DNA from 4 places in the Shewanella sp. 6_MG-2023 genome. Region 1 is predicted to be linked to each of the others. Evidence: predicted binding sites of a transcription regulator. Region 1 holds the regulator's gene; each other region holds the start of a gene.
The links. Region 1 encodes sigma-54, which starts transcription at its own class of promoters, with help from an activator protein. Its sites were predicted from a motif close to GTTGGCACGNNNNTNGNNT; they were not measured.
Positions count from the first base shown of each region.

Region 2: glnA (glutamate--ammonia ligase) is a predicted target of sigma-54. The motif match lies at 3,773-3,791, and genes of this name have one in related genera.
Region 3: flhA (flagellar biosynthesis protein FlhA) is a predicted target of sigma-54. The motif match lies at 2,279-2,297, and genes of this name have one in related genera.
Region 4: Q4533_RS05980 (flagellar assembly protein T N-terminal domain-containing protein) is a predicted target of sigma-54. The motif match lies at 4,477-4,495, and genes of this name have one in related genera.

Region 1 covers NZ_JAUOQU010000014.1:50,753-58,201, forward strand. The annotation lists gene Q4533_RS10060 (calcium/sodium antiporter) at 1-276, shown strand, start outside; gene Q4533_RS10065 (KpsF/GutQ family sugar-phosphate isomerase) at 345-1,322, shown strand; gene kdsC (3-deoxy-manno-octulosonate-8-phosphatase KdsC) at 1,324-1,890, shown strand; gene lptC (LPS export ABC transporter periplasmic protein LptC) at 1,887-2,447, shown strand; gene lptA (lipopolysaccharide transport periplasmic protein LptA) at 2,434-3,144, shown strand; gene lptB (LPS export ABC transporter ATP-binding protein) at 3,144-3,875, shown strand; gene Q4533_RS10090 (RNA polymerase factor sigma-54) at 4,010-5,494, shown strand; gene hpf (ribosome hibernation promoting factor) at 5,518-5,805, shown strand; gene ptsN (PTS IIA-like nitrogen regulatory protein PtsN) at 5,808-6,251, shown strand; gene rapZ (RNase adapter RapZ) at 6,248-7,096, shown strand; gene Q4533_RS10110 (HPr family phosphocarrier protein) at 7,122-7,394, shown strand.
Region 2 covers NZ_JAUOQU010000006.1:63,920-71,368, reverse strand. The annotation lists gene Q4533_RS05355 (carbohydrate-binding family V/XII) at 1-1,928, opposite strand, end outside; gene glnA (glutamate--ammonia ligase) at 2,252-3,661, opposite strand; gene typA (translational GTPase TypA) at 4,139-5,956, shown strand; gene Q4533_RS05340 (pyrimidine/purine nucleoside phosphorylase) at 6,130-6,441, shown strand; gene Q4533_RS05335 (DUF4124 domain-containing protein) at 6,533-7,081, shown strand; gene glnL (nitrogen regulation protein NR(II)) at 7,208-7,449, shown strand, end outside.
Region 3 covers NZ_JAUOQU010000007.1:84,601-92,049, forward strand. The annotation lists gene fliQ (flagellar biosynthesis protein FliQ) at 13-282, shown strand; gene fliR (flagellar biosynthetic protein FliR) at 287-1,090, shown strand; gene flhB (flagellar biosynthesis protein FlhB) at 1,098-2,228, shown strand; gene flhA (flagellar biosynthesis protein FlhA) at 2,344-4,443, shown strand; gene flhF (flagellar biosynthesis protein FlhF) at 4,474-5,859, shown strand; gene Q4533_RS06205 (MinD/ParA family protein) at 5,864-6,745, shown strand; gene Q4533_RS06210 (RNA polymerase sigma factor FliA) at 6,738-7,449, shown strand, end outside.
Region 4 covers NZ_JAUOQU010000007.1:44,892-52,340, reverse strand. The annotation lists gene Q4533_RS06015 (protein-glutamate O-methyltransferase CheR) at 1-16, opposite strand, end outside; gene Q4533_RS06010 (chemotaxis protein CheV) at 158-1,078, opposite strand; gene flgA (flagellar basal body P-ring formation chaperone FlgA) at 1,398-2,105, shown strand; gene flgM (flagellar biosynthesis anti-sigma factor FlgM) at 2,178-2,510, shown strand; gene Q4533_RS05995 (flagella synthesis protein FlgN) at 2,585-3,010, shown strand; gene Q4533_RS05990 (LPP20 family lipoprotein) at 3,157-3,612, opposite strand; gene Q4533_RS05985 (FlgO family outer membrane protein) at 3,609-4,313, opposite strand; gene Q4533_RS05980 (flagellar assembly protein T N-terminal domain-containing protein) at 4,586-5,776, shown strand; gene Q4533_RS05975 (6-hydroxymethylpterin diphosphokinase MptE-like protein) at 5,811-7,449, shown strand, end outside.

The sequences.
Region 1 (7,449 bases):
GTCCTAAAAAAAGAAGACGACCTCGCGATTGGTAATATTGTTGGCTCAAACATTTTTAATATTTTAGCAGTGCTGGCCATTCCAGGGCTGATTGCCCCAGGTGAAATCGACATAAATGCAAGCGGTCGAGATTTTTACATGGTACTAGCAACCAGCACCGCATTAGCAGTACTGGTATTATCGAGTGGCGCTAAAAAGCAGCTTACTCGCTGGCATGGAGCCCTTTTATTAATCGTCTTTATTGCGTACCAAGTTGTCTTATTTCAGTCACAATAATGGGGCATAAAGATGTGTGACTCACCAAAGCGTAACCCGAAATCGCTTTGGACAATAGAGAGATACATATGACAGAACAAACACAATTGCGCCAATGGGGTCGTCAAGTCATTGATATTGAAAAGGCAGCATTAGATAACCTTTATCAATATGTAGACTCAGACGAGTTTGGCCAAGCCTGTGAACTCATTTTAGAATGTAAAGGCAAAGTCATTGTCATGGGCATGGGCAAATCTGGCCACATTGGCAATAAGATTTCTGCCACACTCGCCAGCACAGGCACGCCTGCATTTTTTGTTCACCCTGGCGAAGCAAGCCATGGCGACTTAGGCGCTCTGGCAAAAAATGATATTATTTTAGCCATATCAAATTCTGGTGAAGCCAGTGAAATTCTCACCTTAATGCCCGTTATACAGCGCATGGGGGTCCCGGTAATCGCGATTACGGGTAAACCAGAATCCAATATGGCCAAGCTATCTAAACTGCATTTATGTATTGAAGTGCCTGAAGAGGCCTGCCCATTAGGGCTAGCACCAACATCAAGCACTACCGCAACCTTGGTGATGGGTGACGCCTTGGCCGTAGCATTATTGCAAGCGAAAGGCTTTACCCGTGATGATTTCGCCCTATCCCACCCTGGTGGATCTTTAGGTCGTAAACTATTACTTAAAGTCAGCGATGTAATGCACAAAGGCGCTGATATTCCACAGGTGAAAAGTGAGCTCTGCATTACTGAAACCCTATATGAGATCTCAAATAAAGGTTTAGGTATGACTGCAGTGATCGATAATGCAGACAAGCTAGTCGGGATCTTTACTGACGGTGATTTACGCCGCGTCATCGATGCTGAAGTGAACCTTCGTACTACCGCTATTGCCGATGTAATGACAACCAACTGCATTACCATCAGCCCAGGTATTTTAGCCGCGCAAGCATTACAGATTATGGAAGAAAAAAGTATTAACGGTTTAATTGTCGTAGACGAGAACCAACGCCCAGTCGGCGCACTTAACATGCTCGATATGGTTAAAGCTGGAGTCATTTAACATGTCATTACACGAAACACTGCACCAAGGTTTTTACGGCCCAATCTCTGATGATGTTTGGCAAAAAGCCAAAAAAATTAAGCTGCTTATTTGCGATGTCGATGGGGTATTTTCCGATGGCCGTATTTATTTAAGTAATGCAGGGGAAGAGTTAAAAGCATTTCATACCCGTGATGGTTATGGCATTCGCTCTATTTTAACCAGTAATATTCATGTTGCTGTGATAACCGGGCGTAAATCTGCCATTGTGGAAAATAGAATGACCGCTTTAGGTGTCACTCATATTTATCAAGGTGTTGATGATAAACTAGTCCCTTACCAAAGCCTGTTAGATACCTATGGCGTTAGCCCAGATGAAGTCGCCTATATTGGTGATGACATGGTTGACTTACCTGTGATGAAACAGGTTGGCCTTGCAGTTTGTGTGGCTGATGGCCATCCTTATGTTAAACAACATTGCCATATGACCACCACCATTAACGGCGGAAATGGCGCATTACGTGAACTCACCGATTTGCTATTACTTAGCCAAGATAAGTTTGAAAATGCCCACGGAATGAGTATATGAGCCGAGTGACCTTCGCTATTATCGGATTTTTTGGCGCAGCCTTAGTCCTTTATTGGCAAGTACAAATTAAACGTAGTCAGATGGAGGCAAGTAAATTGCCTGCCCCTGCTCGCCCTGATTTTATCGCCAATGACTTACGCACCACTGAATTTAATGAGCAAGGTTTAGTGCAAAGCCGAGTCTCAGCGAAATACATGGAGCACTTTCAGCAAAGTAATGAAACCATGTTTACTGAGCCTGTCTACCTTATTTATCCTGAAAATGGTGAAGCCGAATGGCAATTAAGCGCAGATTTAGGCAAGCTGAATAATGAAACAGGCAAAGTAGTTTTAGAAAATAATGTTATTATTGATGCAATAAACATCGACGAGCCATTACAATCTTTGACAACCACCATGTTGGCACTCGATATGAACACCATGATTTTGACCTCAGATAGACAAATTTTTGTTACTGGGTCAGATTTTAATATACAAGGTTTAGGCCTGTATGCTGATTTAAATGCTCAAGAACTTGAACTTTTAAGTCAAGTAGAAGGAACGTATGAAGCAAAGTAAACTTTTGATTGCCTCACTACTCAGTGTAGTCAGTATTGCCAGCGCCTATGCAAAAGAAGGCGATTTACAGCAAGAGCTTAAAGTCGCAGCTGTGAGCCAAAAAGCTGACATAAAAAACAATCAGGTCATCTTCTATGGCCCAGTTAATGTGACTCAAGGGTCGATTAACATTAATGCCGACGAATTACGCGCATTTGGCACCGAAAGCGGCACCCAAAAAACCATGGTTGCCACAGGTAACCCTGCGACATTTTCCCAAGAGTTAGATGATGGCCGTATTGGTACTGCCAGTGCCGATGAAATTAAATATGAGCTTGCCACTAGCATTTTAACCTTAACGGGTAATGCTAAATTGGACCAAGCTGGCAGCCAGGTTACTGGTAACCTAATTAGCTACAACATTGAAAAGCAGCAGTTAATTGCTGAAAGCACCGGTACTGGTGAAGATCGGGTTATCACTATTTTTCAACCAGAAAGTCACCCAGACTTGATTGATTCTGAAAAGAAAAAAGATGAGCAACCACATTTACCAGACAGCGCTAAACCCGGTGATGACACGCCACCAGCTATAATTGAAAACAACAATTTATCTGCTGTAGAGGCTGTGAACTCAACTGAAACACCCGAAGTAACTGAATCACTTAACGCTGAGGCGCAGGCGACATTGTCAGCCCCAGCAGCTGAGCAAAATGACTAATGACCCAAATTACGTTAACCGCTGAAAATCTCGCTAAGAGTTATAAAAGTCGCCAGGTAGTAAAAGATGTCAGCCTGACGGTAAAAACCGGCCAAATTGTTGGCTTACTTGGCCCTAATGGTGCGGGTAAAACCACCACCTTTTATATGGTCGTAGGCCTAGTCAAAAGTGATAAGGGCCGCATTCTGATCGATGAAGATGATTTAACCGCAGATCCAATGCATTTGCGCGCCCGAAAAGGCATTGGCTACTTACCTCAAGAAGCCAGTATTTTTCGTAAGCTCACAGTACACGATAATATAATGGCAGTGCTTCAAACTCGCAAAAGCTTATCAAATGAGCAGCGCATTGAAGAACTGGAACATTTATTAGAAGAATTTAACATAACTCATATCCGTGATAGCCAAGGTATGGCGTTATCGGGAGGCGAGCGTCGCCGAGTTGAAATTGCACGCGCATTAGCGGCAAATCCTAAGTTTATTTTATTAGATGAACCTTTTGCAGGGGTAGATCCTATCTCAGTAATCGACATCAAGAAAATTATTCAACAACTTAAAAGCCGTGGTTTAGGGGTGCTAATTACCGACCATAATGTCCGTGAAACACTTGATGTGTGTGAGCGAGCATATATTGTGAGTCACGGAAACTTGATTGCTGAAGGAACACCTGCTGAGATCTTAGTCAATCAGCAAGTTAGGTCGGTATACTTAGGTGAACAATTCAAGCTATAGTTAGCACTATTCAGTTTTTAGTATGGCATTCGCGGCCAACAACAAACCTTAATCTAGTCTATTTTTCTAGGATCATAAACTAGCGCCCACACTGTTCGTCGCGATGATGTAATTCAATTAGGGACAAGCGGTACATGAAAGCCTCACTCCAACTCAAAATGGGTCAACACTTAACCATGACCCCACAGTTGCAACAAGCGATTCGCTTATTGCAACTTTCCTCATTGGAGCTACAGCAAGAAATTCAACAAGCACTTGATTCAAACCCGCTATTAGAGCTTGAAGACGAATTCACTAAAGCCAAAGAGCCCGTAAAAGAAAACGCCCTGCAAACTGACACCGATTTTAGTGATAATAGCCAAGTCACCATAGAAAAAGACACCTCAACGGTTGATACCACTGAATCGCTCACTAAAGATTCTATGCCTGAAGAACTCCCTATGGATACCACATGGGATGAGGTGTATACCGCCTCGCCGACTTCTGGCTCTGGCGCAGTATCGAGCGGTAATGATATGCCGTTTCAAGGCGAAACCAGTGAAGGCTTGTATGAGCATCTTGAATGGCAAAAAAACCTCACTCCCTTTTCTGAAAATGACTTAGTGATTGCAACCGCCATTATTGATGCCATTGATGAGCGCGGTTACCTCACCCAGAGCGTTGAAGACATTTTGCAATCCTTAGGCACTGACGATATCGAACTCGATGAAGTTGAAGCTGTACTTAAACGGGTACAACACTTCGATCCCGTCGGCATTGCAGCGCGAGATTTAAGTGAGTGTCTATTAATTCAATTAGGCCAATACCCTAATGAAATTCCTTGCATAGATAATGTTAAGTTACTGATTAAAGATCATCTTGATTTAATCGCCGGTCGTGACTTTAGGTTACTGATGCGTAAAACCAAGCTTAAAGAAGATGATTTACGTGAAGCCATTGAATTTATTCAAACGCTCAATCCACGTCCAGGCTTGCAAATTACCCCCATTAAAGATGAGTACGTCATTCCTGATGTTACTGTACTTAAAAAGAATGGTCGCTGGGTGGTCGAGCTAAATCCCGATAACATGCCTAAAATTGGCGTTAATCAGCAATATGCAGCTATGGCCAAAGGCGGTTCAAGCCAAGCTGACAGCCAATTTATTCGTGGTCATTTACAAGAAGCTAAATGGTTTATCAAAAGCATCGATAGCCGTAATGAAACCTTACTAAAAGTGGCTAACTGTATCGTACAATTTCAGCAAGGTTTCTTTGAGTTCGGTGAAGAAGCCATGAAGCCGATGGTGCTCAATGATATTGCTGAAGCGGTTGAAATGCACGAGTCGACCATTTCACGGGTCACGACCCAAAAATACATGCATACCCCCCGTGGACTTTTTGAACTAAAATATTTTTTCTCAAGCCATGTAAGTACCGATGATGGTGGAGAATGCTCTTCTACAGCAATTCGCGCATTTATTAAAAAGCTCGTAGCTGCAGAAAACCCGAAAAAGCCTCTTAGTGATAGTAAAATGGCGACACTATTGGCTGAACAAGGGATTAACGTTGCTCGACGTACGATAGCCAAATATCGAGAGGCAATGCTCATCCCTCCCTCAAACCAACGCAAAAGCTTATAACTTTTGTTATTGGAGGATGACCTATGCAAATTAACCTGACTGGAAACCATATTGAAATAACTCAATCTTTACGGGAATACGTGCAAACAAAATTTTCAAAGCTTGAACGACACTTCGAACAGATCAATAATGTTCACGTTGTGCTCGATGTTCAAAAGCTACAACAGATTGCCGAAGCCAAACTGCACCTAAAAGGCGGTGAAGTGTTTGCTGTATCGCGTAACGCTGATATGTATGTGGCAATAGACGCCCTGATAGATAAGCTAGACCGTCAGGTAATTAAACATAAAGAGAAACTCACTAAGCATTAACGATGGAACTTCGTACCATCCTGCAGCCGGCGTGCACTACCTGTGCCACTCCGGGCAGTAAGAAAAAGGTACTGGAATTAATCAGCAATTTAATGGCTGCCCAGTACCCAACCCTTTCTTCACAGGCTATTTTTGAAAGTCTAATAGCGCGTGAAAAAATGGGCAGTACAGGTATAGGAAATGGCATAGCAATTCCACATGGGCGCTTAGATAATATCGAAGAACCCATTGCTATTTTAATCAAATGCGAAGAGCCAATCGCCTTTGATGCCATAGACAAGCAACCTGTAGATATTTTATTTGCGCTTCTTGTACCTGCAGATCAGTGCCAGCAACACCTAAGCACATTATCTAGCATGGCAGAGAAACTCAGTGATAAATTGATACTTAAACGACTTCGAAAGAGTCATGACGCTACAGAACTTTATCAGGTTATTACTGCATGAAACTTGTCATCGTATCGGGACGTTCAGGTTCAGGAAAATCAGTCGCACTGAGAGTGCTTGAAGATTTAGGTTATTACTGTGTTGATAACCTGCCACTGCCACTGATTGGCAGCCTGCTTGAACAGCTTAAAGATAGTAACGAGCTTGTCGCCATTAGCGTCGATGTGCGTAATATCGAAGAGCAAGGCAAAGTACTCAAAGAGCAAATTGCTTTACTGTCTGACGATACCAGCATTACCAGTTTCTTTTTAAACGCCAACGATAAAGTGTTACTGAAGCGTTTTAGTGAGACCCGCCGATTACACCCACTGTCTAAGAATCAAATTTCGTTACAAGAAGCCATTAAGCTTGAGGGGCGGTTACTCGAACCCATAGCCAAAATGGTTGATCACTATATCGACACCTCGCAAACTAATATCTACGAATTGAGCGATCATGTTCGGCAAATCTTGCTAGGCAGTGTTGATAAAGAATTAGTGGTACATTTTGAGTCATTTGGCTTTAAGCATGGCATGCCGGCTGAAGCAGACTTTATGTTTGATGTGCGCTTTTTACCGAATCCGCACTGGGAGCTTGAGTTAAGGCCCTACACAGGCCTAGATGCGCCCGTGCAAGAGTTCTTAGAGCGACAGCCTTTGGTGAATAAGTTTATCTGGCAAATTGAAAACCTTTTTGACACTTGGATGCCACATTTAGAGCGTAATAACCGCAGCTACCTGACCATTGCCATTGGTTGTACTGGCGGTCAGCACCGTTCGGTTTATATTGCCGATCAGCTCGCTAAACGTTTCAACAACTCTAAGCACAAAGTCAGCGCCCGCCATAGAGAGCTTGGCATTGAATAAGCTAACCACATCGCCAGCCAAAACGGTGGCCTATTCAAAGCAAATTACCATCAGTAACAAGCTAGGCTTGCATGCGCGAGCGGCGACTAAATTGGCAATTTTAGCTACCGAGTTTGACGCAACTATCACCCTTATCCAAGGTGAGAAACAAGCCAGTGCTGCCAGTGTATTGGGGTTATTAATGTTAGAAAGTGGCATTGGTAAAATCATTACTGTTGAAGCTCAAGGCCGTGATGCAGAAAAAGCCCTTGAGGCCGTATGCAAGTTAATCAACGATAAATTTGACGAAGAAAGCTAACCGCCTGCGCCCAGTAACATCTCCAAGGAAACACAGCGACTCACCTTTACCATTA
Region 2 (7,449 bases), on a different contig from region 1:
TCCCACTTGCCTTTATTATCACGGGCAACATTACCGTGCTTATCGGCAAACACATCATTAGTGCGCTTTTTATTTACCTTCGCTTTATTAAAATGCTTATTGGCTACACTTGGGCTGGCTAAGCGTTTACGATTCGCCTCGCGATGGTAAAGGTTATTGGGTCTAGCGCGATTATTAGCTAATTTGTTCGAACGCATATGATTATGCATTTTAGTGCGATTACCGACACTGATACTGTTACCAATATTGATACGACCGGTATTGATCACCACTGGTCGTCTATAGCCACCGCCATAATAGCCACCACAGCATGGGCGACGATAACCATAACCGCCTCCCCATACCACACCAGCATTGAAAAAGCCGTTGCTCCAGCTCACGCCAACATTCCAACCTGTCCACGGATTATAACCAACATGTAATCCCCAGGTCGGTGGGCGAGGATAATAATTACGGCCTCGATACGGTGGGTAATACCAGCCGGTACCGTAAATTGGCACCCCATAATAAGGGTATGACCACATATAACCCGGCGTATAACCTACGTAAACCACTTCAGGGGTTGAATCATAAACCTGCACGTAAGTGGTGTTATAAACCGGCGAACTTGCGGGTATCTTGGCAATTTCTTCATCAGGAATATTATCAGCAACAATCCACGGGCCTTTGGCAGTTTTTGAGGTAAACCACACCCCATTATCGACTGCGTAATATGCTTTATTAATGAATAGTACTTGCGTGGCGGTATTGACGGCATAGGAAACCGCGGTGCCAGTAACAACTTCAAATTTAGGCTCGCCATCGTATTCAACCTCCAGTGTGGCTTCATCACGCTTAATCGCTGCAGTTTGCGGGATTTGCGCATCTAGCACTGCTTGATTGGCTTCATCAGTGCCTGCAACTGAGACCCTTAAGCCACCAATATCAGATTCGGGAGGGATATCGTTAAAGCTTTCAGGCAGTTTGTCAGCCCTAACAAACTGCCAAGGTCCGGCCTGCTTTTTAGATTTAAACCAACGCCCAGATAAAAGCACATACATATCGCCAGAGGAGGTCTCTCTTACCCATGGGGTTTCGGTATTGGTGACATAAAGTAACTTACCATCAATCAGACTTTGCCAATTGGGTGAGCCATCAGTGGCCACTAACTCAGTCGGTTCATTAGTGGTAATAATCTGCGGCGCATTGACGGTGCTTTTAGCGGCTTCATCCTCGGTATTCACCATGCTGACCAAATCTTCAGGAGGATACAATGTGACTTGCCATGGCCCCATAGGATCATCTGCCACATACCAAAAGGTACCACTGCTTAAATACAGCTTGTTCGTTTGCGTATTACGGGCAACGGCAAAAGGGGTATTTAACACTCGCTCATAGGGACTATTTTCAATTTCACTAAATTGTGGCTCACCATCATAGGACAGCAACACGCTCAAGTTATTACTGAAGACGATTTCTGGCGCATCGTTGTTAATATTATCTAAGCTGCGTTTTACCTGCTCAGCATTTTCAAGGCTGGCTGATAAGCGCTCCATGGAAATTTCGAAGCTAGTTGTCGCTAGCGCTTCTGAGACTGTATCGGTGAACGTTTGCTGGTCTTCGGCAGTGGATGATGGCCAGCGCACTTCGGTCACTTCAATATTACGCACCAAAGCAACATCGTCATCAGTATCGATTCTAGCGCTAAACCAAAAAGCGCCAAATACAGGGTCGTCTTGACCTTCCACTTCAAATGACATCGCAGCGCGGCTCATCAAGATATTGCCATCTAACGATTCTGGCTGCGGCTGATAAACCACTAAGGTGCCGAGTTTCGTTTCAACATCTTGCGGCCATTCAATTGCTACTGCCGAAAAGGGTAATAGCAACAATGCTATCCATACAGTTAGCACTTGCAGCCAGAGACGTTTGATATTGGTTATCATCATGAGTCCTTATTTTGCAATCATTTGCTATTAATCATGCGCGACTAATAATTAAAAGCGTGTATTTAAGTATATGTAGTAAAATCCATTTATTGCCAATTTGGTCATGATTAACAAGTTAGCATCTATTTGTTCATTTAATATACCGACAAACACATTGAATTTGTAAAATAGATTGTAGAAAAATCAAACAGCCACTTTGCTAAATATCCATCCACCCTGCCGTTTTATGAATATGCAAAGATCAAAAAAGCCCTTACTGGAAACCAGTAAGGGCTTTTTACTAACTGTTATTTACTACTATAAAAGCGGTCTATAAAGACGTCTTATAGTGAGTAGTAAAGTTCAAATTCAACTGGGTGAGTAGTACGTGCAACACGCTCTGCTTCACCTTGCTTGATAGCAATATATGAATCGATAAAGTCATTAGTGAATACTTCACCTTTAACTAAGAACTCACGGTCCGCATCTAAGCTTGCAAGTGCATCTTCTAGTGAAGTCGCAACTTGTGGGATCTCAGCCGCTTCTTCTGCTGGTAAGTCGTATAAATCTTTATCCATAGCTTCACCTGGGTGAATCTTGTTTTGGATACCGTCTAGACCTGCCATTAATAGCGCAGCAAAACCTAAATATGGGTTTGCATGTGGATCAGGGAAACGTGTTTCAATACGACGACCTTTAGGGCTTGGTACCACTGGGATACGGATAGAAGCACTACGGTTACGTGCAGAGTATGCAAGCATGACAGGCGCTTCGAAATGTGGCACAAGACGCTTGTAAGAGTTTGTGCTTGGGTTAGTAAATGCATTCAACGCTTTAGCATGCTTGATGATACCACCAATGTAGTAAAGAGCAGTTTCACTTAAACCAGCGTACTTGTCGCCTGCGAATAAGTTAACGCCATCTTTAGCTAAAGATTGGTGAACGTGCATACCACTACCGTTATCGCCCATTACTGGTTTAGGCATAAATGTCGCTGTTTTACCGTATGCGTGTGCCATGTTATGCACAACATACTTAAGGATCTGAACTTCATCAGCTTTAGCAGTTAGCGTGTTAAAGCGTGTCGCGATTTCGTTTTGACCGGCTGTAGCAACTTCATGGTGATGCGCTTCAACAACTTGACCCATTTCTTCAAGTACTAAACACATAGCACTACGTAAGTCTTGTGATGAATCAACTGGTGCTACTGGGAAGTAACCACCTTTAACGAATGGACGGTGACCAGTGTTACCATCTTCATAGCCAGTACCTGAGTTCCATGCCGCTTCTTTTGCATCAACTTTAGCAAAACAACCTGACATGTCAGCACCAAACTTAACATCGTCAAATAAGAAGAACTCTGGCTCTGGACCAATTAATACTGTGTCAGCAATACCAGTAGACGTTAAGTATTCTTCAGCTTTTTTAGCAATAGAACGTGGGTCACGGTTGTAACCTGTCATTGTGCCTGGCTCTAAGATGTCACAACGGATTAGTGCAGTTGTTTCTTCTGTGAAAGGGTCAAGAACAAACGTGCTCGCATCTGGCATAAGTACCATGTCAGATTCGTTAATGCCTTTCCAACCCGTAATAGACGAACCATCGAACATTTTGCCGTCTTCAAAAAAATCTTCATCAACCTGATGAGATGGGATAGAAACGTGTTGTTCTTTACCTCTGGTATCGGTAAAGCGTAAATCAACAAACTTAACTTCCAATTCTTTAAGTTGCGTTAAAACAGATTCAGCTGACATTCTTAAGCCTCCGGTAGAGTAAGGGTATTCCCTTTTATAATTCAAGTTCACCACTATACTACGACATTAAAGACGCGTATGTGTCGAAATATCACATAATTGACAATCTTAAAGCTATTACCATGCCAACTGAATAAGTATATGATTTTTATATATTTGACTTAATAGACAATTATCGAAAACACAATTTTGCATCATTTTAGTGCAAGCGCACGCACTATTATGGTTCAAATTCTATTTTGGTGCGCGGCTAAAAACACTGCGCTGATTGTTTGTCACATTTCTGAATCGTTACTATTATATGATGCTATAAATGCCAAAATTGATGGTTATTTTTTAGCTAATCACAAAGTGTACAAAAATAATCCTATCCGCAAAGCGTCTCGTGGAGTAGAATGGCACGCTTTTTTATGGTGGCTAAACTTAATGCCGCTATAAACTCCTATTTATTTGTTTGATGGTATAGAGGTTTTATCCGTGTTAGAGAATTTACGTAACATCGCCATTATTGCTCACGTCGACCATGGCAAAACGACCTTGGTAGACAAGCTTTTGGCACAGTCAGGCACCCTTGAAAGTCGAGGCGAAGCCGCAGAACGTGTAATGGATTCTAACGATCTTGAAAAAGAACGTGGTATCACCATTTTGGCTAAAAATACCGCCATCAAATGGAACGACTACCGTATTAATATCGTAGACACTCCTGGTCACGCCGATTTCGGTGGTGAAGTTGAACGTGTTCTATCTATGGTAGATTCAGTATTACTTTTAGTTGATGCAGTTGATGGCCCAATGCCACAAACTCGCTTCGTAACTAAAAAAGCGTTTGCTCAAGGCCTTAAGCCAATTGTTGTAATCAACAAGATTGACCGTCCAGGCGCTCGTCCTGATTGGGTTATTGACCAAGTATTCGATTTATTCGACAACTTAGGTGCAACTGACGAACAGTTAGATTTCCCTATCGTTTATGCTTCTGCATTAAATGGTTTCGCGACCCTTGATCCAGACGAAACTAGCGAAGACATGACACCTTTATTCCAAGCAATTGTTGAAAAGGTTTCTTTCCCTGATGCTGATGCTGAAGGTGAATGTCAAATGCAAATTTCTCAAATCGATTACAACTCATACGTAGGTGTTATCGGTATTGGTCGTGTTAAACGTGGTAGCGTTAAGCCTAACCAACAAGTAACTATTGTTGGTGCAGACGGTAAGACACGTAACGGTAAAGTTGGCCAAGTATTAGGTTACATGGGTCTTGACCGTCACGAAGTTGCTGAAGCTAACGCTGGCGACATCGTTGCAATTACCGGTCTTGGTGAGCTAAAAATTTCTGACACTATTTGTGCTCCAGGCGCTGTTGAAGCCTTGCCTGCTCTTTCTGTTGACGAACCAACGCTAACCATGACTTTCCAAGTAAACACTTCTCCGTTTGCTGGTAAAGAAGGTAAGTATGTTACTTCACGTAATATCCTTGAGCGTTTAGAGCAAGAGCTAATTCATAACGTTGCATTACGTGTTGAAGAAACTGAATCTCCAGATCGTTTCCGTGTTTCAGGCCGTGGTGAATTACACTTAGGTATCCTAATTGAAAACATGCGTCGTGAAGGTTACGAGCTAGCGGTATCACGTCCAGAAGTAATCGTTAAAGAAATTGACGGTGAAATGTGCGAGCCATTTGAAACCTTAACCGTTGATGTTGAAGAAGAACATCAAGGTGCTGTAATTGAAAAATTAGGTACACGTAAAGGTGACATGAAAGACATGCAGCTAGACGGTAAAGGTCGTGTACGTATCGACTTTATCATTCCTAGCCGTGGCTTAATCGGTTTCCAAACTGAATTCATGACAGCGACTTCTGGTACTGGTCTTATCTACCATTCATTCGACCATTACGGTCCAGTGAAAGGCGGTGACATTGGTCAACGTGCTCGTGGTGTATTGATTTCAAACGCTACTGGTAAAGCACTGACTTTCGCATTGTTCGGTTTACAAGAACGTGGTCGTCTATTCATCGGCCATGCTGCTGAAGTATATGAAGGTCAAGTTGTTGGTTTACACGCTCGTGCAAACGATTTAACAGTTAACTGTTTGAAAGGTAAGCAACTTACAAACATGCGTGCATCAGGTACTGATGAAGCACAAGTGTTAACTCCGCATATCGAAATGACCCTTGAGCAAGCGCTTGAGTTCATCGATGATGACGAATTAGTAGAAGTAACTCCTGAGAACATCCGTGTTCGTAAGCGTTACTTAACTGAAAACGAGCGTAAGCGTCATAACCGTAGCGCTAAGTAATCGTTTTGATTAGTTAACGATTTCAAATTTTGAGAACCAAAAAACCCGCTTATGGCGGGTTTTTTATTGGCTAAATATACTTAGCCGCAAAACAGCACATGACTTAATTTCACTTTTAACTCACTTAAATCGACTATATATTTTCTCTCAATAATTAATCAACAGAGAATAATATGACCGTCATTAATCACGTTAACGTAGCCAAGCAAGCCAATGTTTATTTTGAAGGTAAAGTCATCAGTCGTACCATTCATTTTAATGACGGAAGCCAGCAGACTCTCGGAGTAGTGTTGCCGGGCGAATACAGCTTTGACACTGCTGTCGCTGAAATCATGAATGTGACTTCAGGTTCATTTGAGGTGCTATTACCCAACAAGAGTGAATGGCAAACCGTTCCAGCAGGTCAACTGTTTACACTTGATGCGAAAGTCACCTTTAAAATTCGTACCCATGAAATTAGCGAATATTGCTGCGAGTACAAGTAATTAGCCTATGTTAATCAGCAGTTAATACTGATCTTTAATTCAAAAGAGGCTAATATTATAAAGTTTAAAGCTGAAGGTGAAGGAACCCCAAATGCGTTTAACCTTATTAATAACTCTTATTTTATGCAGTGTTATCTTTTCTATCAGTCATGCCACCGTGTATCGCTGGGTTGATGAACAAGGAAATGTACATTACAGCGACCAACCACGAGAAAATGCTGAACAAGTAGAATTGAGTGAAAATACCCAAAACAGTGTTGCTGCGCCCACCGTCATAGAAACAGACAGCAGCCCAAAAGAAGCTAAACCAGTAGAGTATCGGGTACGTATTGTTAATCCGACCCAAGAAGAAACCATTCGCAATAACAATGGCAACTTTACTGTGGTTGCCAGTGCTGCACCAGAATTACCCAGTGGCTTTTTAATGGCGCTGTATATCGACGACTTACTTTATGGTCAGCCGCAATCAAGCAGTATTTTTAATGTTACCGAAGTGAATCGCGGTGAACATAATCTCGTGGTTAAAGTTTTGACCCAAAACGGCAAAGTCCTTGCATCAAGTTCTCCAAGAAAGATATTTCTACACCAAGCATCTGTTTTCTCAATCGCAAAGCCTCGACCTTTGCCAAGTAAAAAGTGATATATATCAAAAAGATAAATATTATGAATTTGAGATTGTTTTAACAAGTTGCCAGTGTAGAACAAGTTGCGCATCGCACCATATTGGTGCAACATAGTAGTGCAACTCTACTTTGCAGGACACTTGATGGACATGAACAATCTGCTGAATCATTTGGTTACCGCTGTATTCGTTATCGATAACGAATTACGGCCGCGTTATGCCAATGCTGCAGCTGAACAACTTCTTGGTATTGGCAGCAATAAATTACTAGAGCAGCGTTTACCTGAGCTATATCAGTTCATGGGCGTTGAAGCCGAGCTCCTCCAAGACTCGGTTAACGCAAATCAAGGGATCACCGTCAACACTGCGGCGTTAATTACTCTTGA
Region 3 (7,449 bases), on a different contig from region 1:
GGAGCAGGGCTAATGTCACCAGAGTCATTGATTGATATTTTTCGTGAGGCGCTGTCCGTTATCGTGCTCATTGTCTCGGCTATTATCTTACCGGGTTTATTTGTCGGTTTGATTGTGGCGGTGTTTCAGGCTGCCACCTCCATTAATGAACAAACCTTAAGTTTCTTACCGCGTCTATTAATGACCCTGTTTTCACTGATGTTTTTAGGCCATTGGCTGGTGCAAACCATGATGGATTTTTTCTATAATATGGTGGATATGATCCCGCAGGTTATAGGTTAGGTCATTGGATATTCTGTTCGAGGAAATTAGCCAAACCATTGCCGCCTATATTTGGCCGCTGTTTCGTATTTCTTCAATGCTAATGGTAATGACGGTCTTTGGCGCCAATACGACTCCGTCGCGGATCCGCTTATTATTGGCGATGGCCATCACCATTGCCGTTGCGCCGGTACTGCCAAAAACAGCATATGTGGAGCTATTTTCATTAACTGCAGTATTTGTTTCAGCTCAGCAGATTTTAGTGGGCACAGCTATTGGTTTTGTGACCATTTTAGTGATGCAAACTTTTGTATTAACAGGGCAAATTATTGGTATGCAAACCAGTTTAGGCTTCGCTTCCATGGTGGACCCAGGCTCCGGTGAGCAAACCCCGGTAGTGGGTAACTTCTTTTTATTGCTGGCGACCTTGATTTTTTTAAGTGTAGATGGTCATTTATTGATGTTTAAAATGCTGGTGGCCAGCTTTGAAACCATTCCGGTTTCAACCGAAGGCTTTAGCATTGCCAATTATAAAAAACTTACCGAGTTTGGCAGTTATATGTTTGGCGCGGCGTTAACCATGTCAATATCAGCGATTGTGGCATTATTGCTTATTAACCTTTCGTTTGGAGTAATGACCCGGGCTTCACCGCAGTTGAATATTTTTGCCATCGGTTTTCCAGTGACTATGGTCAGTGGCTTATTTATTCTCTGGCTGACCCTAGGCCCTATCATGTCTCATTTTGATCAGGTGTGGCTGCAAGCCCAGCTGCTGATGTGTGATATTTTACAACTGACCTGTCACATTGACGGTTCCATAAGCCAGTAGGGACAAGATGGCAGAAGATACCGGTCAAGAACGCACCGAAGACCCCACCGCCAAGCGACTGGAACAATCCCGTGAAAAAGGTCAGGTCGCCCGTTCTAAAGAGTTAGGTACTGCAGCGGTATTATTAGCATCTGCTGTGGGGTTTGCGTTTGTTGGCCAAGATCTGGCGCGCAGCTTACACAGCGTGATGACGCAAATGCTCACCATGGAGCGGGATCAGATCTATGACACCAACTCTATGTTCCTAGTTTGGGGGGTTATTGGCGCTGAGCTTGCTTGGCCATTATTCAGTTTCATTGCTTTTCTCGCCTTTATTGCCTTTCTTGGCAATATTGTCTTAGGCGGTATTACTTTTTCGGTTAAAGCTTTTATGCCTAAGGGCAGTAAAATGAACCCTGCTAAAGGCTTTAAAAGAATGTTTGGCACCCAGGCCTTAGTTGAACTAACTAAAGGTATTGCTAAATTTTTGGTGGTGGCAATATCGGCGTATTTTTTATTGTCGTTTTATTTTTACGATATTTTGACCTTATCTATGGGTCATTTACCGGGAAATATTTACCATGCGCTGGATCTATTGGTATGGATGTTTATTTTATTGTGTTCATCAATGCTATTGATTGTGGTGATTGATGTGCCATTTCAAGTTTGGAATCACAATAAACAGCTTAAAATGACCAAACAAGAAGTAAAAGATGAACATAAAGATAGTGAAGGTAAACCTGAAGTAAAAGGCCGTATACGGCAATTGCAACATGAAATGGCCAATAAACGCATGATGTCTGAAGTGCCAAATGCCGATGTGATTGTGGTTAACCCAGAGCATTACGCTGTGGCAGTAAAATATGATGCCAGTCGTTCATCTGCGCCATTTTTAGTGGCAAAAGGGGTTGATGATGTGGCCTTTAAAATTCGCGAAATAGCCCGAGAGCACGAAGTGCCAATTGTATCAGCGCCGCCGCTAGCCAGAGCCATATATCATACAACTAAAATTGACCAACAGGTACCGGAAGGACTATTTACCGCCATTGCACAAATCTTAGCTTACGTATTTCAGTTAAAACAATACCAAAAGGGTCGCGGTAAACGTCCAAAACCTATTCCGCTCAATCAACCTATTCCGGATGATTTAAAACATTAGCTGCGGTGTTTTTAGGCATTCAAACCGCAACAGCTGCTATTAACTAATAGCTTGGCTTAGTAATTGCATTTCGCTGATGTCAGCGTCAAAAATATTACGAAAGGGTTTACGGTTAATGGATGTAAAGACAGCGCTAGGTCAAGCAAAGCAAATACGATTTAGCACATTCAAAGGTATTGGTACCCCTTTATTGGTGCTGGCTGCATTAGGTATGGTGGTATTGCCGATGCCGCCATTTCTGCTTGATATTCTATTCTCCTTTAACATTTCCCTCGCTTTAATCGTGTTACTTGTCGCTATTTATAGTGATCGCCCACTAGATTTTGCCGCATTTCCGACTGTTTTACTGGTGGCCACCTTATTACGCTTAGCATTGAATGTGGCCTCAACACGAATAGTGTTACTTGAGGGGCATAACGGTGGTGACTCCGCGGGTAAAGTGATTGAAGCCTTTGGTTCGGTGGTGATTGGCGGTAACTATGCTGTGGGTTTAGTGGTGTTTTTAATCCTGATCATCATCAACTTTGCCGTAGTAACCAAAGGTGCGGGGCGTATTTCAGAAGTGAGCGCGCGTTTTACCTTGGACGCCATGCCGGGTAAACAGATGGCCATTGATGCCGATTTAAATGCCGGCACATTAACTCAAGATCAGGCACGTATTCGCCGTGCTGAAGTGACGAAAGAAGCTGACTTTTATGGCGCGATGGACGGTGCGTCAAAATTTGTGAAAGGGGATGCTATTGCTGGGATTATGATTCTGGTGATTAATATCCTTGGCGGTTTTGTCATCGGCATGGTGCAGCACGGCTTGGATTTTTCAAGCGCGGTGGAGATTTATACCTTACTGACCATTGGTGATGGTTTGGTGGCGCAAATACCCGGATTGCTTTTATCTATCGCCGCCGCCTTGATGGTGACGCGCCAAAATGAGTCTGGCGATATGGGCGGGATGATGATCAGCCAAATGTTCCATAGTCCTAAGTCTATGGCCATTGCATCAGCCGTGCTTTTTGTTATGGGTGTTGTACCTGGTATGCCACATTTCGCGTTTTTAACGTTCGCATTTATTACCGCAGGCGCAGCTTACTTTATTTATAAACGCAATAACGACAATAAAACCCTTGCGCTAGAAAAAGCAGTTAAAGGCCCAAGCGATGTCAAAGAGGCTGAGCCCAAAGAGCTAAGCTGGGAAGATGTACATCATGTAGACACCATTGGCCTTGAAGTGGGCTATCGACTTATTCCGCTGGTAGATAAAGGTCAAGGCGGCGAGTTACTCAGTCGAATTAAAGGGGTACGTAAAAAATTATCGCAGGAATTGGGCTTTTTGGTACCGGCAGTGCATATTCGTGACAACTTAGATTTATCCCCCAACTGCTATCAAATATCCTTAATGGGCGTGGTAGTTGGCGAAGCAGAAGTAAGACATGATTGCGAGTTAGCGATTAATCCAGGTCAGGTTTACGGCAAGCTTGATGGCATAGAGACCAAAGATCCAGCTTTTGGTTTAGAAGCCGTTTGGATAGCTCCAGCGCAACGTGAACATGCGCAAACATTAGGTTATACAGTGGTTGATACCGCGACTGTTGTTGCTACTCATATAAGCCAGTTACTGACCAATAATGCGGCTAAATTATTGGGCTATGAAGAAGTGCAGCAGTTAATGGATATGCTATCGAAAAACTCGCCGAAGTTAGTGGATGGCTTTATACCAGACGTTATGCCGCTAGGTTCAGTGGTAAAAGTGATGCAAAACCTTCTTAATGAAGGAGTTTCTATCCGAGACTTGCGCACAATCGTGCAAACACTGTTAGAATACGGCAGCAAAAGTAATGATACTGAAGTGTTAACCGCTGCAGTACGTATTGCCTTGAAACGAATGATAGTGCAAGAGATCTCTGGGCCCGAATTGGAAATCCCTGTCATAACATTGGCGCCAGAGTTGGAACAGATGTTGCACAAGTCTATGCAGGCAACCGGCGGTGAAGGGCCCAATATTGAGCCAGGCCTTGCAGAACGTATGCAGAAGTCATTATTAGATGCTTCTCAGAAGCAAGAAATGGTCGGTCAACCAGCCATTTTATTGACATCAGGCATGCTTAGGTCAACTTTGTCGCGGTTTGTGAAATACACCATTCCTAATTTACGGGTTATTTCTTACCAAGAAATACCCGATGAAAAGCAAATACGCATAGTATCTGCAGTTGGGCAATAGCAATGACTTTCAGTTTGAAAGAGGTACGTAGTGAAAATTAAACGATTTTTTGCCAAGGATATGCGCTCAGCATTAGCTCAAGTCAAAGAGACTTTGGGCTCTGACGCGGTGATCATGTCGAATAAGAAAGTAACTGGTGGCATCGAAATTGTTGCAGCAGTTGACTACGATGAGCCTAAAGTTGATGTTGCAGTAAAATCGCCCGTTGCAGCCTTTATGGATGTGACTGAAGACCGTGTGTCAATTGGTGCTAATAAACCTGCTATTAAAGCACACACTAAAGTCAGCCCACCGCCAGTAGCTGATTCATTACAGGCGTTATTAGAAAAGCAGCATAGCCGCCTGCAGCAACAAATTTCCCAGCAACATGAAGAGCAGGAATTACCAGATTGGGCTAAACAGTTAGAAGCAAGCAAACCTGCAGCTAAAGAACCAAGACAGCATCAGCAACACATTGAGCCGTCTAGATCTCCAAATAAAGGTCATTCAGCTGAAATGGAAGCAATGCGCGAAGAGATGGCGTCACTGCGTGGTTTGCTAACTCATCAAGTTTCTTCATTAATGAAAGAACAGAAAAAACGCACCGATCCTGTGGGCGCGATGCTTGAAAGTAAATTAATTGCCGCAGAGTTCTCGCCTGCTGTCGCTGCCAAGTTATCCAGCCTAAGTCAGCAGTTTTCTCCCGCCGATTTAGTCAGAGCCTTACCCCAAAGTTTGGCCAACCTGCTCGATAACCAAGGTGACGATATTGTGCGCACTGGTGGCGTAGTCGCATTTGTCGGTCCAACTGGTGTCGGCAAAACCACTTCATTGGCTAAAATTGCTGCCAGATTTGCCGCTCATCATGGCCCAGAACAAGTTGCGTTAATTACCACAGATCATTATCGTATTGGAGCCTTTGAGCAATTGGCAACTTATGGCAAAATAATGGGCTGTCCAGTTAAACAAGCACATGATTTAACTGAATTAGAACAAATTCTTTATCAGTTTAAGAATCGTAAGTTAGTATTGATTGACACTGCGGGTATGGGGCAACGAGATTTACGCCTTTATCAGCAGTTAGATGATTTGATGGCAAACACCAGAATACCCATTCGTAGTTATTTGGTGATGTCGGCAACCTCTCAACGAAGAGTGTTACTCGATGCCGTAGAACATTTTAAAAGAATCCCGTTATCTGGGTGTATACTGACAAAATTAGATGAGTCAGTATCTATTGCTGGCGCATTAAGTGTATTAATCCAAAATGGGTTGCCACTAAGTTATGTTACTGATGGGCAACGTGTTCCAGAAGATATGCAGGTTGCCGATACGCTTTCATTAGCAAGACAAGCGTTAGCAGCACTTAACGAAACAAAACCTCAAACGTCACCTGACACTGCGTGGTCAAATGACATGGCCTATGCATTCGAGTAAAGATATGACCCGAGATCAAGCAAGTGGTTTACGTATGATGAATCAACCAAATAACGATAAAGTAAAAGTAATTGCAGTCAGCGGTGGTAAAGGCGGCGTGGGTAAAACCAGTGTGTCGATTAATACCGCGGTAGCACTTGCTGAGAAAGGCAAACGGGTTTTAGTACTCGATGCCGATTTAGGACTCGCCAACGTTGATGTGATGTTAGGTATTCGAGCTGAGAAAAACTTATCTCACGTATTATCTGGCGAAGCAGAATTAGACGACATTATTGTTCGAGGCCCGAAAGGCATTGGTATTGTACCTGCCACATCAGGCACTCAAGCGATGGTGGAATTGACCCAAGCGCAACATGTTGGATTAATTCGTGCCTTTAGCGATATGAAAACCCAGTTTGATATTTTAATCGTTGATACCGCAGCGGGTATCTCTGATATGGTGCTGAGTTTTTCCCGTGCCTCACAAGATGTATTGATTGTAGTTTGTGATGAACCGACATCAATAACCGATGCCTATGCCCTGATCAAAATATTAAGTCGTGAGCACGGTGTGTTCCGCTTCAAAATTGTGGCAAATATGGTGCGCAGTTTGCGAGAAGGCATGGAGTTATTCGCCAAGTTAAGTAAAGTAACCGATAGATTTTTAGATGTGGCTTTAGAGCTTGTTGCGACAGTGCCATTTGATGAAAATTTACGTAAATCAGTACGTAAGCAGAAGTTGGTTGTGGAAGCATTTCCAAAATCACCAGCAGCCATTGCTTACCACGGTTTAGCCAATAAAATCATGAGCTGGCCTGTGCCACAGCAGCCTGGTGGTCATCTAGAGTTCTTTGTTGAACGTCTTGTTCAGCGCAAAGAAGTAAAAGAGGATACACCGAGTGAATAAAGCCGCCGCGTATACTCAGTTTGATAATAAAACCTCAATTGTTGAACAGTATGCACCGCTGGTAAAAAGAATTGCACATCATATGTTGGCAAGGCTGCCAGCATCGGTACAACTTGATGACTTATTGCAAGCTGGGATGATGGGGCTGCTGGAAGCATCATCAAAGTTTGATGGCTCTAAAGGCGCCAAATTTGAAACCTTTGCTGGGATCCGAATTCGTGGTTCGATGATCGACGAAATTCGCCGTGGTGATTGGGTGCCGCGCTCGGTACATCGTAACCAACGCCGTGTTGCACAAGTTATCGATGAACTGGGTCAAGAATTAGGTCGTGATGCCAGAGATACTGAAATCGCAGAAAAATTGGAAATATCTCTTGAAGAGTATCACCATATTTTAAACGATGTTTCAGTAGGAAAAGTTATTGGGATTGAAGACTTAGGTGTTTCAGAAGATGTGATTGTGTCTGATGAATTAACTGAGGATGAAAGTTTTGATTCTTTAGCCGAAGTGCAGTTTAAATCGGCATTAGCACAAGCAATTACCACATTACCCGAAAGAGATGCGCTAGTTTTGTCGCTATATTATGACGAAGCGTTAAATTTAAAAGAAATCGGTGCCGTTCTTGAGGTCAGCGAGTCGCGTGTTAGCCAGATTTTAAGTCAGGCAATGCTGCGTCTCAAAGGCAAACTCAAGCATTGGACAC
Region 4 (7,449 bases), on a different contig from region 1:
GTGATTTGTTCGGCACTTTTACATCCTATTTTAAAGAGGCGCTTTACATTGTTTGCAATCTAAAGCCGCCGCTTTGTTTGGTTACCGAGCACTTGGTAACAAACGTGAAATCTACAACCTATGGTGAATCATCAGCCCTAGGTTGTAGATTGAATTATTATAAAATGAGATGTTTGTTGACCGCTGACGCTAACTCATCGGGATTAAACTTAGCGATAAAGTCGTTTGCGCCGACCTTTTCAACCATGGCCTGATTAAACACGCCACTTAATGAAGTATGCAGCACCACTTTAATATCTTTAAGTTTTGGATCGTCGCGAATTTCCGCCGTTAAGGTATAGCCATCCATTTCTGGCATTTCAATGTCTGAAATAATCAGTGGAATTTCATCGGCAACATTATCCATCTCAGTGGCAATCGCTTTTAATTTCTCTAAGGCATCTTTACCATCAATAGCAGTGTCAATTTGCAGGTTCAATGACGATAATGAACGGATAATTTGCTTACGAGCAACTGCAGAGTCATCAATCACCATAATATGGTAATGCTGCTCTTTATCAATGGTAATAGCATCACTGGCAGCTTGGCTTAATTCCGTTTTTACTGGTGATATTTCATCAAGAATTTTTTCAACATCTAAAATCTCAACCAATTCACCTTCGATTTCGGTTACTGCAGTTAAATAAGAGTTGCGCCCAGCCCCTTGTGGCGGTGGCATAATTGATTCCCAATTCATATTAATAATGCGCTCTACTGAGCTAACCAAAAAGCCCTGAATACTGCGGTTATACTCAGCAATAATGATGAAGCAATTTTCAGTCGATGCCAACGGACGGCCACCAGTTGCCGCACTTAAATCAATCACTGAAATAGTCGAGCCCCGAATGTGAGCAATGCCTTTAATCATTGGGCTTAAACGGGGTAACTTTGTCAGTGGCGGACACTGTAATACTTCTTTTACTTTAAAAACGTTGATACCGAAACGTTGGCGACCATTAAGTTTAAAAAGCAGTAACTCCAGTCTATTTTGGCCTACCAGTTGGGTACGTTTATTAACTGAATCAAGAATGCTCGACATAACCCTGCCTTGTTTTATGAATGCTTTCCCTAGTGGGATTTATTATTAGAGTTCACTGTTAATCAGTGTTTTAAAGCGACAGTAAAACCATTTTCGCAAATTGTAACACAGTAATTTATGCCAATTTGCTGGTTTAGCGCTTAAATTTAGCTATAGGCATAGTTTTTGCTTGATTGTGGTCACATCGCATTTAAGCGACGATTTCAATGAAAAAAGTCAAACTTCTGACAAAGATAACATTGAGAATGTTTAGCCTTATCATTGCTAATTAAAATTGAAGTTTAGAGGTAACCTGGCCAATCAAGCTAGTTAGAATATTATGAAGAAAAACATTCTACTATTGATCATTATTTTTTTATCTTTACCGGTTAACGCCAGTGAAGATGCCACCATAACTTACTCTCTATCGACCATTACTGAATTAGCTAAAGAGGTAGTAGCAAAAAAAATTGCTAAAAAGCCCAATGCGGTGATCAACATTAGCCCGCAAAATCTTGATGGCCGATTAACACCGCCAAGATGTTTGCCACCCATTAGTGTTGAAATGGCCAGTGACCGCGAAATTAGCCGCACCAACACAGTCAAAATTAGCTGTATCAGCCCTGACTATGACTACCCATGGCAAATGTTTATCTCGGTTAAAGTTGAGGTTATGTATCCAGTGGTGACAGCATTGGGAATTATTGAAAAAGGTGAGTTAATCACAGCAGATAATGTGGCAATTAACTATGTTGACCAACACAGTATCCGCGGGCAGTTTTTTTCTGAGATCTCACAATTACTCGGTACCCGCTCAAAAAGGCGTGTGTCAGCTAAAGCGCCTTTGCTAAACAATAATTTATGCTTTGTTTGCAAAGGAGATTCGGTATCTATTTATGCTAAAACAAACGCATTTGAAATAAAAACTGCCGGAGAAGCACTAAGAGATGGTAATATTGGCGATGCTATTAGAGTCAGAAATAGCAATTCTAACAGGCGATTAGATGTCATTGTCACAGGCGTTGGCGAAGTTGAAGTTAGAATGTAAAATATTCTAAAGTTTTTTCTGACAAGGCCGATAACCTGTTTGGAAAACCCTAACATTACGCTGGAGCCTCACATGGCAATTGATATTAACCATCTAAAAACAGCTTCTCATGCTCAGTTGCGCACCAATCGCGACGCAGGAGCAACAACGCAAACAGCTGACTCAGCGGCTAAGACCACGGCTGCCCCAGTAAAAACGGATTCGGTCAGTATTACTGCACAAGCGCAGCAGCTGCAGGGAGTGCAGAGTAATATGGCATCTTTACCAGAAGTTGACCAAAGCAAAGTTGATGCAATTAAATTAGCAATTTCAGAAGGTCGCTACAAAGTCGATCCTGAAAAGTTAGCTGCTAACATTGCTAGCTTTGAAGCTGATCTTGACGGATTAAATTTCGACCAAGAGTAACCTCATCGTTACTCTTGATATTATCGGCCACACATTACTTAACGGGTAATGTGGGTTTTAATAAAGAGTAACTTATGACTGAATTACTACAGCTGTTATCTTTTCAGCACGACACCTTGTCGTCGCTGAAATTACTTGTATCTGAAGAAAAATTAGCCCTTACTGAACGTGACGCAGATAAACTACTGTCACTGGCAAAAGACAAGGTTGACTGCCTAAACAACCTCAAACTTAATGATGAAAAGTTAGCCTCTCACCCAGAAAAAGCATTATTAAACGCTGAGCCAGAACTCATTGTTAAAGTCGAAGAAGCCAAAGCGATTCTAGACGAGTGCAAGGCCATCAATAGTCAAAATGCCAGCTTAATTGAGCTTAATATAGCCAGCCTTAATCGCTTCTCTCAAGCGCTGCAAATGAGCCGTAATGCATCAAGCCTGACCTATAATGACAAAGGCCGAACTTCAACGATTTCCTCTTTAGGGCAAAACCTTAAAGCATAATCGAGGCGGTAATTAACTGCCCTGCGAGTTGCTAGATTGTGTTTTAAAAACCAAAAAACCGCTCAAAGAGCGGTTTTTTTTGTTCTTCAGTTAAGTTAATTTAAATGACTGGATTTAAATGACTGGATTTAAATAATTAAATTTAACTAAAAGTAAGTCACATGCTTAATCGTTCTAGGCCTATTTTGCTGCTGATATAGGCTCCATACCTGTGAAAAATCCAGTTCTAACTCAGTCACATACATATCACCAGCCGGATAGCTTTTGACCACTTTAGCGCCTTTAATCATGCCCGAGACACTGGCGGTAACGGTTTGCTTATTCAGCAACCAATCATCGACCTGGCTACTGGCATCAATCTGCTGGCCATACACTTGCTCAGCCAGTTCACGATAAGCGGCAATTTTAGACGCTTGCATCGCCATTAACACCTTGTGAGATTGCTCTGTTGCCGGTTGCGTTGCTAACGGCGCATAACCAATAGCGGTTAGTTTAGGAAATTGTTTAGGCGCCTCGGTTTCCCATTGCACATACTTGTCGTTTACCGCACACCCGGACAAGGTGAGGGCTGCTGTCAGGGTTGCAAACAGTATTGCCTTCATTGGTTATCTCCTAAAATAGTCACGCTTGCCATACCTGCATGCTCGTTTCGATACAAGATGCCGTCTTTTGAAATCACCTTATTGGCAGGTGTTAAATAGCCTGGCAGGCTGTGGGTTTTAACAAAGGTTTGTACCGCTGACACTACTCGATTATTGCTAGTATTGACAATTCTGGCATTGAGCACCACGCCCTCTGAGGTAGTGCCCATGGTGGCTACGACCACATGGGATACCGCTAAATCTGTGGCAAGCTGCTTCCAATCGCGGCTTAAAATAAACTCACCCTCCGCAGTGGCGCGAAGTGAACTAGCCACATTCATATCAACAAGATTAAATTCATTGGCATGAAATGCAGTCAACATGCCTTGCTGCAATTGCTGCCCCAGCAAATTAGTTTGTCCGTAATCATCAAGCATGACAGGTGTGGTGATCAGCAGTGGTTGATCAGCTCGTAAGCTGTCGTTTTGTAGCACTAATTCATTGACAATTTTTTCTGCCAAGCGGTTAACCCCAGCTTTGGGCGCTATGCCTGACTGCTGAATATCGTAGCGAATAACATGATCCGTTTTGGGCTCAGACTCATACCAAAAATTCATCTCATAGCCTTCATTGACATAAGATAAATCATCATACTCTGTCGGTTGTGAGCCAGCACAAGCTGTCATCAACATCATGATTGGAAGTAAACCAATTCGGCGCATATTGCATTCCTGTATTTAACTCAAGCATTGCTATGGGCTAAGGCGTTTGAGGCCTAAAGGTTAAAAATGAATTCTAAAAACACTATCGGCAATCAGGATAAAAACTTTAGATAATTAATCCCTTTCAGCATTGGCTTAACGACTTATATATTGAAAACCAATAACAGGCACATTCTTTGCATTTATTCTCAAACAATCGCTCCTAGTACTTTAACGCCATAAACTTGGCACTGTATTAGTCGTTCATCGTTATCTTTAAGCAAGTGATTAATATGAAAATATGCAGTAAAACAACCCAGCGACTCTACTCCGCAGCCATATTGCTGTTTGTCAGTATCTTGAGTCTGCCGTTAAAAGCTGAAATTATTGAAGTAACAGGCCATGCGAATATCATCAATGGTAATGTCGACAAAGCCCGTGAAGCGGCAATAAGCCAAGCATTAAGCTATGCCAGCATGCAAGCTGGGGTTGGTGTTAACGTTAATAGTCAATACATCTCGGGTCAGGGGCAGTTAAGCCAAGATGCATTTCAGTTTAGTCATATAGGACAAGACAATAATATTGAACTGGTATCTGAAATGCTCACGAGCACTGACATTACTGTATTACTAAGATTAGATCTTCAAGACGACTCAGCTCAGCAATGCCGAGGTCAGCAATTAAGAGCGGCAATAATGGTGCCTCAGGCCAGTATTCAAGATCGCGCTCAATTACGTTATGGTCAGTTATTAAACTTTACTCAAGCACTATCACAACAGTATGGCGTGCTACTAAATAGTCACTCCCATAATAGCTTTGCCCGCATTCACGCCGATGAAGCACTCGATCACAGCAATGAGTTAATCAATTTTAAAGGTAATCGCATCCCAAGTTGGTTAGGCGAAATCACCGACAGCCAATACATATTGCAACCTGATATTCTTGATATCTCTACCGAGCCCAGCTCTAGCCTTTTATTTGGCTTATTTACAAGCTATCCACAAAGACAAATCAGCTTTAAGTTAACTTTGTATCACGCTATTAGCGGTGAAAAAGTCTGGAGTAAAGATTACTCAGCACAGGCGCCGTGGGAGTTTGAACGTGACGAAACCGTATCACCCACCACTAAACGTTTTTGGCGCTCAAGCTATGGCCAAACGGTTAACCAGCTTATGCAGCAAAGCAATGCTGACATTGATAATTTGCTAAATTGTCGCCCACTGCTGGGACAAATTGTGGCTAAACAAGGCAATAGAATAATTATTAACTTAGGCCGTAAGCACCATGTGAGAGCCGGTGATAGCTTTCAAATTGTATTGCAACAAAACATCCCTGACAGAGTGAATTTAATGCGCGCCGTTGCCACACCAAACCGCGCAACAGTCACCATTGATCAAGTATCAGAAGAAAGTGCCACCGCAGTATTACAAGGCATAGACGCAACAGGGAATATTCAAATACAAGATATCGTGATTAAGATTTAAATATATTGAGATGGCTAATACTAAAGGCAAAAATATGGATACACATTCAGTGATTAAAAATCAATTTTCTATCAGCCAGTTTGGTGAGTATTACTTACCCAGTGTAAATCGAAATACATTTGAAAAAATTGACTCAAGAACACTATATAAACAAAAATATAGCAGGGACATTTTTAAAGAGGATACTCTCCATATTATTTTTGGTCTTGATTCAGGCTTATTGGTTAACTATATATTAGAGAATGATAGACCAAGTGGTAGCAAATATATTTTTGTAGAGTTACCTGTAGTCCTAAGTTTACTTAACGTAGATATACCAAAAAATAAAAGTAGCTACATAAAAATATTTAATCTAGAACAATTGTCTGAACACTTAGAATCAAGTCAAGACGATCTCTTTTTAATAAAGAATCAATCAATTATCACGCTTTCTCTTGCAGTCTCATCCGGCATCATTGAAGAATATATTGAATTTTTCAATACAGCACATCGGATAATATCTCAGCATACATCACTGAAGAAAAGTTGTTTTACACAGAAAATATTTGTAACACAACAGCTAAAGAATGTTTGTGATAATCATATCCCTGCATCGATATTAAATAATAAATTTACGGGAAAAATGGCTATCATTGTTGGTGGAGGCCCATCCTTTGATAACCATATAGCTTGGATAAAAAACAACTATCAAGATTTGTTCATTATTGCAGTGTCTCGGATGGCTGCAATACTTTCCAAAGCAGGAATTCCAGCACATATTATTGTTTCTGTTGATCCTCAAGAGCATAGCTTTGAAGTGAACCGAGACATGATGTCGCTTTCCAAAGAAAGTTTATTTATTACTTCTCATCATGTTAATCACCGAATTGTTAGTCAATGGCAAGGGACATCTCTCTATATAGGAGAGGCTTTACCATGGGTAAACGAGCCAAATAATATTCCAACCATTGGACCTACTGTTACTAATAGTGCATTAAGAATTGCCATAGAATATGGTTTTAAAAATATCCTGTTATCTGGAGTTGATTTTTGCCATTCCAATAATGGAATTACTCATGCACAAGGAACTGTTGAGGCTCAAGCTGGCACCAGTAATAGTGCCATTAACGAATGGGTAGAAACCTATGCAGGTGAAATAGCAGAAACACCTATACAGCTGGTTTATGCAGCACAAGCACTCCAGGAAGAAGCTCAATCTTACCCTGATGTTACAATATCTAACCTATCAATAAACGCTGCTCAAGTTGATGGTATCGATTACCAACCGATTGATAGCGTCAAGATTATTCCTGCTAACATAAATCCACAGCAATTGTTGGCTCTGGTGGATGAATTGAGTTCGAGCCAAGCAGAATTCTTTGTGAAAAAACATGATGAACTTTCATCAGCACTTACTGACTTCAAAAGAATAAATTGCCTATGTATTAAAGCTATTGAATTGAACTCAGAGTTAGTAAGTAATAGAAAAACACCAAAGAAACATCAAAAAATAAACGCTAAAATTGAGTCAATTGAAAACACATTAAAAAACAATTTTGCCGAATACACCAATGCTATCAAATTCTATGGTTATTATGAGTTTTCTAAATTTTTAACCACAAAAGATACTGAGGATTGGACTGTTGATCAGATGAATGACATGACTTACCAATATTACAATGCTTTTAAAGTCA